2 regions of the Mesorhizobium sp. C399B genome follow, and region 1 is predicted to be linked to the other one. Evidence: predicted binding sites of a transcription regulator. Region 1 holds the regulator's gene; the other holds the start of a gene.
The links. The regulator HrcA, encoded in region 1, represses chaperone genes, less so after heat shock. The targets are predictions, from matches to a motif close to GTTAGCACTCNCNNNNNGNGAGTGCTAAC.

Region 1 (5,677 bases):
CAATCCAAACTCGAACACATCATCCGTGTTCAATGTCATCAAGGTCTCGTGGATCAGGAACGTCATCGCAGGAGTCACCTCGGATGCGGCGCTGGCACGCCAGCGGTTCAACAAGTCGACTTTCTAACATCCTTGCTCAAGCCGATAAATCGTCCAACAGCCCGGCCATTTGCCCTGTGGGCTCACCGCGCCAAATCCGCCACCACGGCATCGAGCACGATCATGCCGGCTGGCGTGGCGCGTAGCCTGGCATTGCCGATCGGCGCCACCAGCCCCTCATCCTGCAGCACGGTCAGCCGGGCGCTCGACAGGCCGCGCCCGGAAAACGCCTCGTAGCGGGAAAGGTCGATGCCTTCGGCCAACCTCAGCCCCATCAGCAGGAACTCGTCGGCCTCTTCGGAGCGCGTCAGGATCTCGCCGCCGGTGACGCCATGGCCCCTGGCCTCCACCAGATTGGCCCAGGTCTCCGGCATCCGCTCGGCGATCGTCACGGTGCGGTGGCCGTTCTCGATAAAGCGGCCATGCGCGCCCGGTCCGACGCCGACATATTCGCCATAGCGCCAATAGGTCAGATTGTGCCGGCTCTCGGCGCCCGGCCTGGCGTGGTTGGAAATCTCATAGGCCGGCAGGCCATGCGCCGCGGTGACCTCCTGAGTCAGCGCATAGAGATCGGCGGCCCGGTCATTGTCGGGAACGGTAAACTTGTGCGCCGCATGCAGCGCATGGAACGGCGTGCCTTCCTCGATGGTCAGCTGGTAGAGCGACAGATGGTCGGCGGCATGGCCGATCGCCTGTTCGAGCTCCGCCTGCCATTCGTCCAGCGTCTGGCGGGGGCGGGCGTAGATCAGGTCGAAGGAGAGTCTTGGGAATATGTCCCGTGCCAGCCCGATGGCATGCAGCGCCTCGTCGACATTGTGCAGTCGGCCGAGAAAGCGCAGATCCTTGTCGTTCAGCGCCTGCACGCCGAGCGAGACGCGGTTGACGCCGGCGGCTCGGTAGCCGCGAAAGCGCTCGGCCTCGACCGAGGATGGATTGGCCTCCAGCGTCACCTCGATGCCGTCGGGCACCGTCCAGTTCTTCGCCACGGCGTCCAGCACCGCCGCCACCGTCTGCGGCTGCATCAGCGACGGTGTGCCGCCGCCGAGAAAGATGCTGGTCACCTCGCGCGCCCCGGTCCGCTCGCGCATCGTCTTCAGCTCGGTCTCGAAGGCGCGGGCAAAGCGCTCCTGGTCGACCGGCTGGTGACGGACATGGCTGTTGAAGTCGCAATACGGGCATTTGGCCGCGCAGAACGGCCAGTGGATGTAGACGCCGAAGCCCGGGCTGCGGTCCAGCGACATTAAGCTGAGCCTAACCTGGCGCGGGCGAATTTCTGGAAGGCGCGGGCGCGGTGCGACAGCGACGTCGGCTGACCGGGCTTCCAGCCGTGTTTTTCCTCAGCGCTCATCTCGCCGAACGTCTTTTCGAAACCGTCGGGCAAAAACACCGGGTCGTAGCCGAAGCCGAGTTCGCCGCGCGGCGGCCACACCAGCGTTCCCTCAGCCTCGCCGCGATAATATTCAGCCTCGCCATTGGGGAAGGCCAGGCAGATGACGGCGACGAACCGCCCCTTGCGCTGCGCTGGCTCGGCGGCGCCGACCTCCTGCAAGGCCACTTCGGTGCGCTGCATGGCCATGCCGAAGTCGCGGCTGCCATCGGGAGCTTCGGCCCAATTGGCGGTGTAGACGCCGGGAGCGCCGTCGAGCGCGTCGACGCACAGGCCCGAATCGTCCGACAGCGCCGGCAGGCCGGTCGCCTTAGCCGCGGCGAAGGCCTTGATGTAGGCGTTTTCCTCGAAGGTGGTGCCGGTCTCCTCCGGTTCCGGCAGGCCGTAGTCCTTGGCCGACTTCGCCTCGAAGCCGAACGGACCCATCAAGTCGGCGAATTCGCGCAGCTTGCCTTCATTGTGGCTGGCAACGACGATCTTCTTTCCATCGAGAGAATGCATCAAAGGCCCCAGATCCTTGGCTCGGCGAATTCGATCGAATTGCCCGAGGGGTCGCGTATGTAGATCGAGCGCCCGCCCTGCGGCCATTCGAATTCGCTTTCGATGGCGATGTTTTTCGCCTCAAGTTGCGCCTTCCACTGTGCGAGTTCATCCGCACTTGCGGCAAAGCAGAGATGGCCCTCGCCGACCGTGCCATGTGGCGGCACTTTCAGCCGCGCATCGGGCGCCGGCGGGATTTTGGTGGCTTCGGCGTTGAAGACCAGCAGCACGCCCGGGCCGCAGCGGAAGAAGAGATGGCGGCCGTCGACCTTGCCGAGGAGAGGGAGGCCGAGGACGTTGGAGTAGAAGGCTTCGGCAGCGGCGAGATCCGTGACGTAAAGCGCTGACTCAAGAATAGCGGAGGGTTGCATCAGGCACCCCCCTCTGCCCTGCCGGGCATCTCCCCCGCAAGGGGGGAGATTGGCAGTTCCGCTTTCGGCGTCTCAACGTTGATGGTTGGCGAAAACGGTAGCGACCTCTGATCTCCCCCCTTGCGGGGGAGATGGCCGGCAGGCCAGAGGGGGGTGTGAAGGATCGCCGACGTCATCACGTTAAATTCAATCAGGCCACAGCCATCTGCTGCAAGCTCACCAGCCGCTGAATGCCCTTCTTTGCCAGGCCCATCAGCTCCGCGAACTGCCCTTCCGAGAACGGCTCGCCCTCGGCGGTGCCCTGGATCTCGACGATGCCGCCCTTGCCGGTCATGACGAAATTGGCGTCGGTGCCGGCAGATGAATCCTCGATATAGTCGAGGTCGATGACCGGCTGGCCGTCATGGATGCCGCAGGAAATTGCCGCGACATGGTCCTTCAGTACCTTGGCAACACTGGCCATCTGCCGCGCTTCCATCCAGCGCAGGCAATCGTAGAGCGCCACCCAGCCGCCGGTGATCGAGGCCGTGCGGGTGCCGCCATCGGCCTGGATGACGTCGCAGTCGACGGTGATCTGCTGTTCGCCCAGTGCCTGCAGGTCGACAACGGCGCGCAAGGAGCGGCCGATCAGCCGCTGGATTTCCAGCGTGCGGCCGCCTTGCTTGCCGGCCGAGGCTTCACGGCGCATGCGCTCGCCGGTCGAACGCGGCAGCATGCCGTATTCCGCCGTCACCCAGCCCTTGCCGGAATTGCGCATCCAGCCTGGCACCTTTTCCTCCAGGCTTGCCGTGCACAACACATGCGTGTCGCCGAATTTCACCAGGCACGAGCCTTCGGCGTGTTTGGAGACGCCGCGCTCGAACGAGATGGCGCGCATTTCGTCGGCTTGGCGTTTGGAAGGGCGCATCGAGGCCTCTTTCTGTTCTTTTACGGTTGCGTCGGCGGCTTGTAGACGCATGCAGCCCATGGCGCAAAGGAAAAGGCCGGGCGATCTGGCACAGACGCCGGGTTGCGCGGGGGCGATGGAAGTCTATATCCTTGAGCCGGAGGTTTTTGGCTCGAATGACCAAGGCAGTCACCGAACCCAGTCTGCTGGCGCCCGCGCTGCAATCGCTCGACATGCGTTCGCGCGACATTTTCCGGCGCATCGTCGAATCCTATCTGAAGGACGGTGAGCCTGTGGGATCGCGCAGCCTGTCGCGCATCCTGCCGTCGTCGCTGTCGCCGGCCACCATCCGCAACGTGATGAGCGACCTCGAGCATCTCGGCCTGATCTATGCCCCGCACATCTCGGCCGGGCGCCTGCCGACCCAGACCGGCCTGCGCTTCTTCGTCGATGCCTTCATGGAGCTTGGCGATCTCTCCGACGAGGAACGCCGGGTCATCGAGGCGCAGGTGCGCGCCTCCGGCTCGGGCGCGACGCTGGAACACATGCTGACCGAGGCCAGCCAGATGCTGTCGGGCATGTCGCGCGGCGCCGGCCTGGTGCTCGCCACCAAGAACGAGGTGGCGCTGAAGCACATCGAGTTCATCCAGCTCGAGCCGACCAAGGCGCTGGCGGTGATGGTGTCGCAGAATGGCGATGTCGAGAACCGCGTCGTCGACCTGCCGGCCGGCATCACCGTCTCGCAGCTGCACGAGGCCTCCAACTTCCTCAACGCCCATATCAGGGGCCGCACGCTCGCCGAGGCGCGCATCGAGATCGCCCGCATCAAGGACGAGACCAGGGCAGCGCTGGACACGCTGTCGCAGGATCTGGTCGAGAAAGGCCTGGCGGTGTGGGCCGGCGCCGATAGCGGCCTGCCGGCGCGCCTTATCGTGCGCGGCCGCGCCAATTTGCTCGAAAACGTCACCGCCCAGGCCGATATCGAATTGCTGCGCCACCTGTTCGAGGATCTGGAGACGCAGGACGGGCTGATCCAGCTGCTCGACCTCGCCGAGGACGGCCCCGGCGTGCGGATCTTCATCGGCTCGGAAAACAAGCTGTTCTCGCTCTCCGGCTCGTCGCTGGTCGTGGCGCCTTACCGCGACAAGGACGCCCGCGTCGTCGGCGCGCTCGGCGTCATCGGCCCGACCAGGCTGAATTATGCCCGCATCGTGCCTATGGTCGACTACACTGCGCAATTGATTACCCGGATGTTAAGATAATTCGAAAGCCGGGATCACCGTAAAGGAGGGCGCAGAATGGCGCTTGAATCGTTCAAGGCCCAGATCAGCATGCTGCTCGAAGAAATGGTCAACCAGCCGGAGGACGAGCACGAAATCCAGGAGCAGCTGCGCGAAAAACTGCGCGAAATGCGCGCCATGGGCTTGCCGCTGCCGGAAGATCTCGTCGCATTGGAAAAGCGTCTCGACGACGATCTCGACGTCGAAGAGGAAAGTTGAGCGGTTCTCTCGTCGAATCTGCGCGCGCGCACGCTTCTCTTTTGCGGCGGCCGCACAATATCTCCCTTGTGCATGACGCGCCGACCGGCGCGAGTTCGAGGAGAACAGCATGATCCGGATTGCCGGCTTGGCAGGCCTTGCCCTGCTTCTGGCCACCAGCGCCTTCGCCCAGGAGGCCGATCAACCGCTGCTGACCGGCAAAGACGCTTTCGGCGACTGGACGGCCGACAAGCCAGGTGTGCGCCGGCTGATCAAGCCGGATGATCTGCAAAAGCCCAACATCACCGAATCCGCCTCCAACAGCGCCGGCCTTGGCGATCGGCCCGAGGGCGCGAAGCCCGTCCTGCCGCCTGGGTTTTCGGCCGAACTGGTTGCTTCCGGCATTTCCAATCCGCGGGTCGTGCGCGTGGCGCCGAACGGCGACCTGTTCGTCGCCGACAGTGACGCCAACCAGATCCGCGTCTATCGGCTGGCCAAGGGTAGCGCGAAGCCGGCCGAAGAGGGCATTTTTGCCGACAATCTCAACCAGCCCTATGGCATCGCCTTCTACCCGCCTGGCGACAAGCCGCAATGGGTCTACGTCGCCAACAACGACAGCGTGGTCCGCTACGCCTATCGCGACGGCGACCTTAAAGCCTCCGGCGAACCGGAGACGATTGTCTCCGACATCCCTACCGGCGGCCACTGGACCCGCGATATCGCCTTCTCGCCGGACGGAAAGACGCTGTATCTCTCGGTCGGCTCCGGATCGAACGTCGCGGAGGGCATGCAGAAGGCACCGAAGGGCGGCCTTGGCGCCTGGGCAAAATCACAGCCACTCGGCGCCACCTGGGGTTCCGAGGATGGCCGTGCCGACGTGCTGGCCTTCGGCCCCGACGGCAAGAATGGCCGCATC
Region 2 (5,677 bases), 1.4 Mb from region 1:
GCCCTACGAGTTCATCTGCAAGGCGTGGGCGTCACAACCGGAACGCTTCAAACTCGATCCGCTCCAGCAAATGCCGGGACTAAACATCTAGAGCGACTGAATGGTATCCTGGTCGTGGCAGAAGATCCTGCGGCTCTCAAGCAGCCGCCAGGCGGTCCTCAAACTGGATAGTGCGTCGCAGGCGACGGCAAACATTCACGTGCGTCCACTGCTGTACCGGCGGGCTTCGGACGTGGCGAACGTACTGGCGCGAACCTTCGGCGCTGAGGCGCCCAGTGCTGTCTCGCGTGCAAAGCCCTCGGGAACGCTCGGCAACTGTCGGTGGCAAGTGACGCATCCGATCGAGCCAGCTTGCCGGTCAACGTGTCAGCTTCGCCGGCCGAAAAGCCAGATGCGACCGTCTCCACAACGGATTCGGTGGACGAAACGGTCGTGTCAGCGAACCGTCTGGCCGAGCGTTTTTCCTCCATGTGCGTTGGTGCGCAAGGCTCGAACGAGATCCTCGGGACGCACTCCAAGGTGTCGATCATGTTCGGCACACAAGGAAAGGGCGGCATTGCTGCCGCCCTTTCCGCTGTAAGTTGATAGGGGCTGGATTAAAAATCCATACCGCCCATACCGCCCATGCCGCCGCCGGGCATACCACCAGGCATGCCGCCGCCGCCAGCCGACTCCTTCTTCGGAGCCTCCGCGATCATGGCTTCGGTGGTGACCAGCAGGCCGGCGACCGAAGCCGCGTCCTGGAGAGCGGTACGAACGACCTTGACCGGGTCGACGATGCCCATGGCGATCATGTCGCCATACTCGCCGGTCTGGGCGTTGTAGCCGTAGGTCAAGCCCTTGTTCTCAAGGATCTTGCCGGCAACGATCGAAGCTTCAGCACCGGCGTTGGCCGCGATCTGGCGGGCCGGAGCCTGCAGCGCACGACGAACGATGTTGATGCCGGCGGCCTGGTCGGCATTGACGCCGGTGACCTTGATGTCGGCCGAAGCGCGCAGGAGAGCGACGCCGCCGCCAGCAACGATGCCTTCTTCCACGGCCGCGCGGGTCGCGTTGAGGGCGTCATCGACGCGGTCCTTCTTTTCCTTGACTTCGACTTCCGTCGCGCCGCCGACGCGGATCACCGCAACGCCGCCGGCGAGCTTGGCCAGACGTTCCTGCAGCTTCTCCTTGTCGTAGTCCGACGTGGTCTCTTCGATCTGCTGCTTGATCTGGGCAACGCGGCCCTGGATCTCGGCCTTCTTGCCCGCGCCGTCGACGATGGTGGTGTTCTCCTTGGAGATCGACACCTTCTTGGCGCGGCCGAGCATGTTGAGGCCGACATTCTCGAGCTTGATGCCGAGGTCTTCCGAGATGACCTGGCCACCGGTGAGGATGGCGATGTCTTCCAGCATGGCCTTGCGGCGATCACCGAAGCCCGGCGCCTTGACGGCGGCGATCTTAAGGCCGCCACGCAGCTTGTTGACGACCAGCGTGGCCAGAGCCTCGCCTTCGACGTCTTCCGAGATGATGAGCAGCGGCTTGGAGGTCTGCACGACGGCTTCGAGGACCGGCAGCATGGCCTGGAGGTTGGACAGCTTCTTCTCGTGCAGGAGGATGTAGACGTCCTCGAGCTCGGCAACCATCTTGTCGGCGTTGGTGACGAAGTACGGCGAGAGATAGCCGCGGTCGAACTGCATGCCTTCGACGACTTCGAGTTCGGTCTCGGCGGTCTTGGCTTCCTCAACCGTGATGACGCCTTCGTTGCCGACCTTCTGCATCGCTTCGGCGATCATCTTGCCGACAGATTCGTCGCCATTGCCGGCGATCGTGCCGACCTGGGCAACTTCCTCGGAGGTCTTGATCTTCTTGGCAGCCTTGCCGAGCGCCTCGACGACTTCGGTCACGGCCAGATCGATGCCGCGCTTCAGGTCCATCGGGTTCATGCCGGCGGCAACGGCCTTGTTGCCTTCCTGGACGATCGACTGCGCCAGGACGGTCGCCGTCGTGGTGCCGTCACCGGCGATGTCGTTGGTCTTCGAAGCAACTTCGCGGATCATCTGCGCGCCCATGTTTTCGAACTTGTCGGAAAGTTCGATTTCCTTGGCGACGGTGACGCCGTCCTTGGTGATGCGCGGTGCGCCGAACGACTTGTCGATGACGACGTTGCGGCCCTTGGGGCCGAGGGTCACCTTCACCGCGTCGGCGAGGATGTTGATGCCGTGAAGCATGCGCTCGCGGGCGTCGCGGGAGAATTTTACGTCTTTAGCAGCCATTTTTTAGCTCCTGGCAGGGGCTTGCGATTCAAGCCCGGGAATTCAGTTGACGGTGAGGCCGATAATCAGCCGATGATGCCCATAATGTCGGATTCCTTCATGATCAGAAGGTCTTCGCCATTGAGCTTGACTTCGGTGCCCGACCACTTGCCGAACAGGATGCGGTCGCCGGCCTTGACGTCCAGCGGGACCAGCTTGCCAGCTTCGTCACGAGCGCCGGAGCCGACAGCGATGATCTCGCCTTCCTGCGGCTTTTCCTTCGCCGTATCCGGGATGATGATCCCGCCGGCGGTCTTGGATTCGGATTCGACCCGGCGAACGACCACGCGGTCATGCAGCGGCCGGAAATTCGACTTTGCCATTTTTGGATGTCCTTGGTGCGGATGTTGAACGGTTCTCCGTTGCCGGAGCGTGCTTAGCACTCAGCGGAAGCGAGTGCTAACGCGGCAATGAGATAAGCCGCATGCTCCTGCTAGTCAAGACGGAAGAGCAAAGAGCAAAGAGAAAAGAGCAGACAGCAAAGAGAAGAGAGCAAAGAGCGTGTAAGCATCGAGCCTTTTGTGTGAACAATGTCGGGTATCAGACATATATGGGGCGGCTCACCCTTTGTATTTGAGCTTTATTCAGATGGCACGAATGATGCAACGGGTGATGCATTTGATCTCATCCAGAGGCTCGCACGGGGTCGTGCTGCGTCAGCTCGGTCATGTCGAGCTTCAGAAGGCCATTTTGGCATTGGTTCTGTTGCCCTATTGCCATTCATGACCAGTCCTGCGCGCGTGAGCCGGCCGGCTAGATTCCAACCACGAGAGCGCCGCCGCTGAGACCCGCACCCGCCGCCGACAGAAGGATTTTCTCTCCACGCTGGAATGGCTCCGTCTGGTTGGCGAGCGAGAGCGACAGCGGGATCGTCCCGGCCGAAGAGTTGCCGTATTCGGCAATCGTCTTGACAATTGCTTGGTCCGCGATGCCGAGGTTCCTCCCGACCGCGTCGAAAATCCGAGTATTGGCCTGATGCGGCACGAACCGGCCGAGATCGTGTGGCCGCACTCCGGCAGCGGCTAGAGCGCTTGTCGAGCAATCGGTCATCATCTCCACGGCCATTGCGAACACTTCGCGGCCGTCCGTCATCCTCATTCGGGTTTGCGCGAGATCGAGGTCACCGTGGAACGGCTTGTTGCTTCCTCCTGCGGGAATCTGGATCAGCCCGTATCGCGAGCCGTCCGAATCCACCGAGGCACCGAGAATGCCCCGATCAGCATCATCGCACTGACCGATCACCAGGGCGCCGGCGGCATCGGCAAACAGGACCGAGCTTGCGCGCTCGGCTGGATTGATGCGGCGGCTGAGGATGTTGGCGGCGATAACAAGGCTCGCTTTGCCGTGCAGGCGGGTAAATCCGTCCGCGAACATGAGCGCGTAGATGAAGCCGGCGCAGGCGCCGGTCAGATCCACCGCGCCTGCGCGGCCAAGGCCAAGCTTGTGTGCGACCAGCGGCGCGCTGGGCGGCAGAAGATGGTCGGGCGTCGAGGTGGCAAGCAACAGCAGACCGATGTCGTGGCGCGCAATACCGGCGTTCGCCAGCGCCATGTCGCCGGCCTGCGCAGCAAGACCAGACAGCGTGTCTTCGTCGGTTGCCCAGAAGCGCGACCGTATCCCGGTACGCCTTTCGATCCAGCCTGGATCAAGACCGAGATTGCTCTCGATTTCGTCATTCGCCACCTTTCGCCCAGGCGCATGATGGCCAAACCCGAGAATGCGCGACGACTTGCTCACGGCCTGGACCCGAAGCGTTCGCCCGCCTCCTCAATGGCGTCATAGAGGCGCTCGAGCTCGTCGCCGGTGATGCAATAGGGTGGCAGAAGGTAGAGGACATTGCCGAGCGGGCGCACAAGTAGCCCTCGCTCGAGGAAGAAAGCGCGCAGTTTCGGTCCGATCTCGGCGAGATAACCTGCGGAACCGGTTCGCAGGTCGAGCGCCGCGATCGTGCCGGTCGCCCGGCAGTCGGTGAAGAAGCTGTTGTCGCGAAAGCGTCGAAGCCCGGTGGCCTGCATTGCGCTCAAGGCCGCAATGCGCTCGGCCACCGGCTCGTCCCGCCAGATCTCGACATTGGCAAGTGCTGCCGCGCAGGCAATCGGGTTGGCAGTGTACGAGCTCGAATGGAAAAACGTCTTCTTCCGGCCCTCGGAATAATGAGCCTGGAAGATGGCATCGGTGGCAAGCGTTACGGCCAGCGGGATGGCGCCGCCGGTCAGGCCTTTCGAGGTGCACAGGATATCTGGAGAGATCGATGCCTGCTCGCAGGCGAACATGGTTCCGGTCCGCCCCCAGCCGGTCATCACTTCGTCGGCGATCAGCAGCGTGCCGGAGGCCTCAGTGATCTTCTTCAATTCGGCCAGAACTGAAGCCGGATACATCAGCATGCCGCCGGCGCCCAGCACCAGCGGCTCGACGATTAAGGCTGCGGCTCGTCGATCGCGGGTCACAGCCTCTAAACGATCCAGCGTCTCCTGCTCGCGCCCCGCTGCCGGAAAGGGGATGGTGTCGACCTCGAACAGCAAGGGTTCGTAGGCGGCGTTGAACACGCCACGCGCACCGACGCTCATCGTGCCGATCGTGTCGCCATGATAGCTGTGATCCATGACGACGATGCGCGAGCGTGGGGCGCCGATGTTGCGGAAATAACTGAGTGCCATCTTCAGCGCTACTTCGACCGAGGTCGAGCCACTGTCGGAATAGAACACCCAGTCGAGTCCAGCGGGAGCGAGGCCGACAAGCGCCTTGGCCAAGCGCTCTGCCGGCTCGTGCGTGAAGCCCGCAAAGATAATCTGGTCGAGGCTCGACGCGGTTGTCTCGATTGCCTTCATGATGCGGGGATGGCGGTGGCCATGTGTGACGACCCACCAGGAGGAGATGGCGTCCAGGATGCGGGCGCCGTCCGCCCTGCGGAGATAGGCGCCTTCAGTCCGGACGATTTCTGGGATCGCAGGCTCGAGCGCGTGCTGGGTGAAGGGATGCCACACATGAGACTGCGACATCAGTCACCTCCAGTAATCGAGGCGAAGGCGAAGCCGGCAATCATTGCGTCCCTCAGTGTCTTGCCCGTCAGCAGATCGAGGTGCGGCAGCCTGCCGAGCTGCGGCGCACCGCTGAATTCCACGATGGTCCGTTGCGTATCGGCCATCTCATCGCCGATGAAAGCGATGCCGGCCAACGGGATGGATCGGGCGCGGAGCGCCTCGATCGAGAGCAAGGTGTGGTTGATGGTGCCGAGCGTGGTGCGGGCGCACAGAATGACGGGCAGCCGCCATTCAGCGAAGATGTCGATGAGCCTTGTGCGCCGGTTAAGCGGCACCATCAGGCCGCCGGAGCCTTCGATGACGAGCGGCGTCGGTAGCACGGGAAAAGCAAGATCGGCAGCC

Region 2: a site for HrcA is predicted at 2,670-2,698, ahead of groES (co-chaperone GroES). Genes of this name have one in related genera too.

What each region holds. Positions count from the first base shown of each region.
Region 1 covers NZ_CP100472.1:3,255,413-3,261,089, forward strand. The annotation lists gene NLY36_RS15620 (hypothetical protein) at 1-111, opposite strand, end outside; gene hemW (radical SAM family heme chaperone HemW) at 183-1,340, opposite strand; gene rdgB (RdgB/HAM1 family non-canonical purine NTP pyrophosphatase) at 1,340-1,987, opposite strand; gene NLY36_RS15635 (VOC family protein) at 1,987-2,397, opposite strand; gene rph (ribonuclease PH) at 2,588-3,304, opposite strand; gene hrcA (heat-inducible transcriptional repressor HrcA) at 3,460-4,545, shown strand; gene NLY36_RS15650 (hypothetical protein) at 4,582-4,782, shown strand; gene NLY36_RS15655 (PQQ-dependent sugar dehydrogenase) at 4,892-5,677, shown strand, end outside.
Region 2 covers NZ_CP100472.1:4,646,758-4,652,434, forward strand. The annotation lists gene NLY36_RS22080 (IS481 family transposase) at 1-91, shown strand, start outside; gene NLY36_RS22085 (hypothetical protein) at 352-585, shown strand; gene groL (chaperonin GroEL) at 597-2,255, opposite strand; gene groES (co-chaperone GroES) at 2,321-2,617, opposite strand; gene bioZ (3-oxopimeloyl-[acyl-carrier-protein] synthase BioZ) at 3,048-4,031, opposite strand; gene NLY36_RS22105 (adenosylmethionine--8-amino-7-oxononanoate transaminase) at 4,028-5,293, opposite strand; gene bioD (dethiobiotin synthase) at 5,293-5,677, opposite strand, start outside.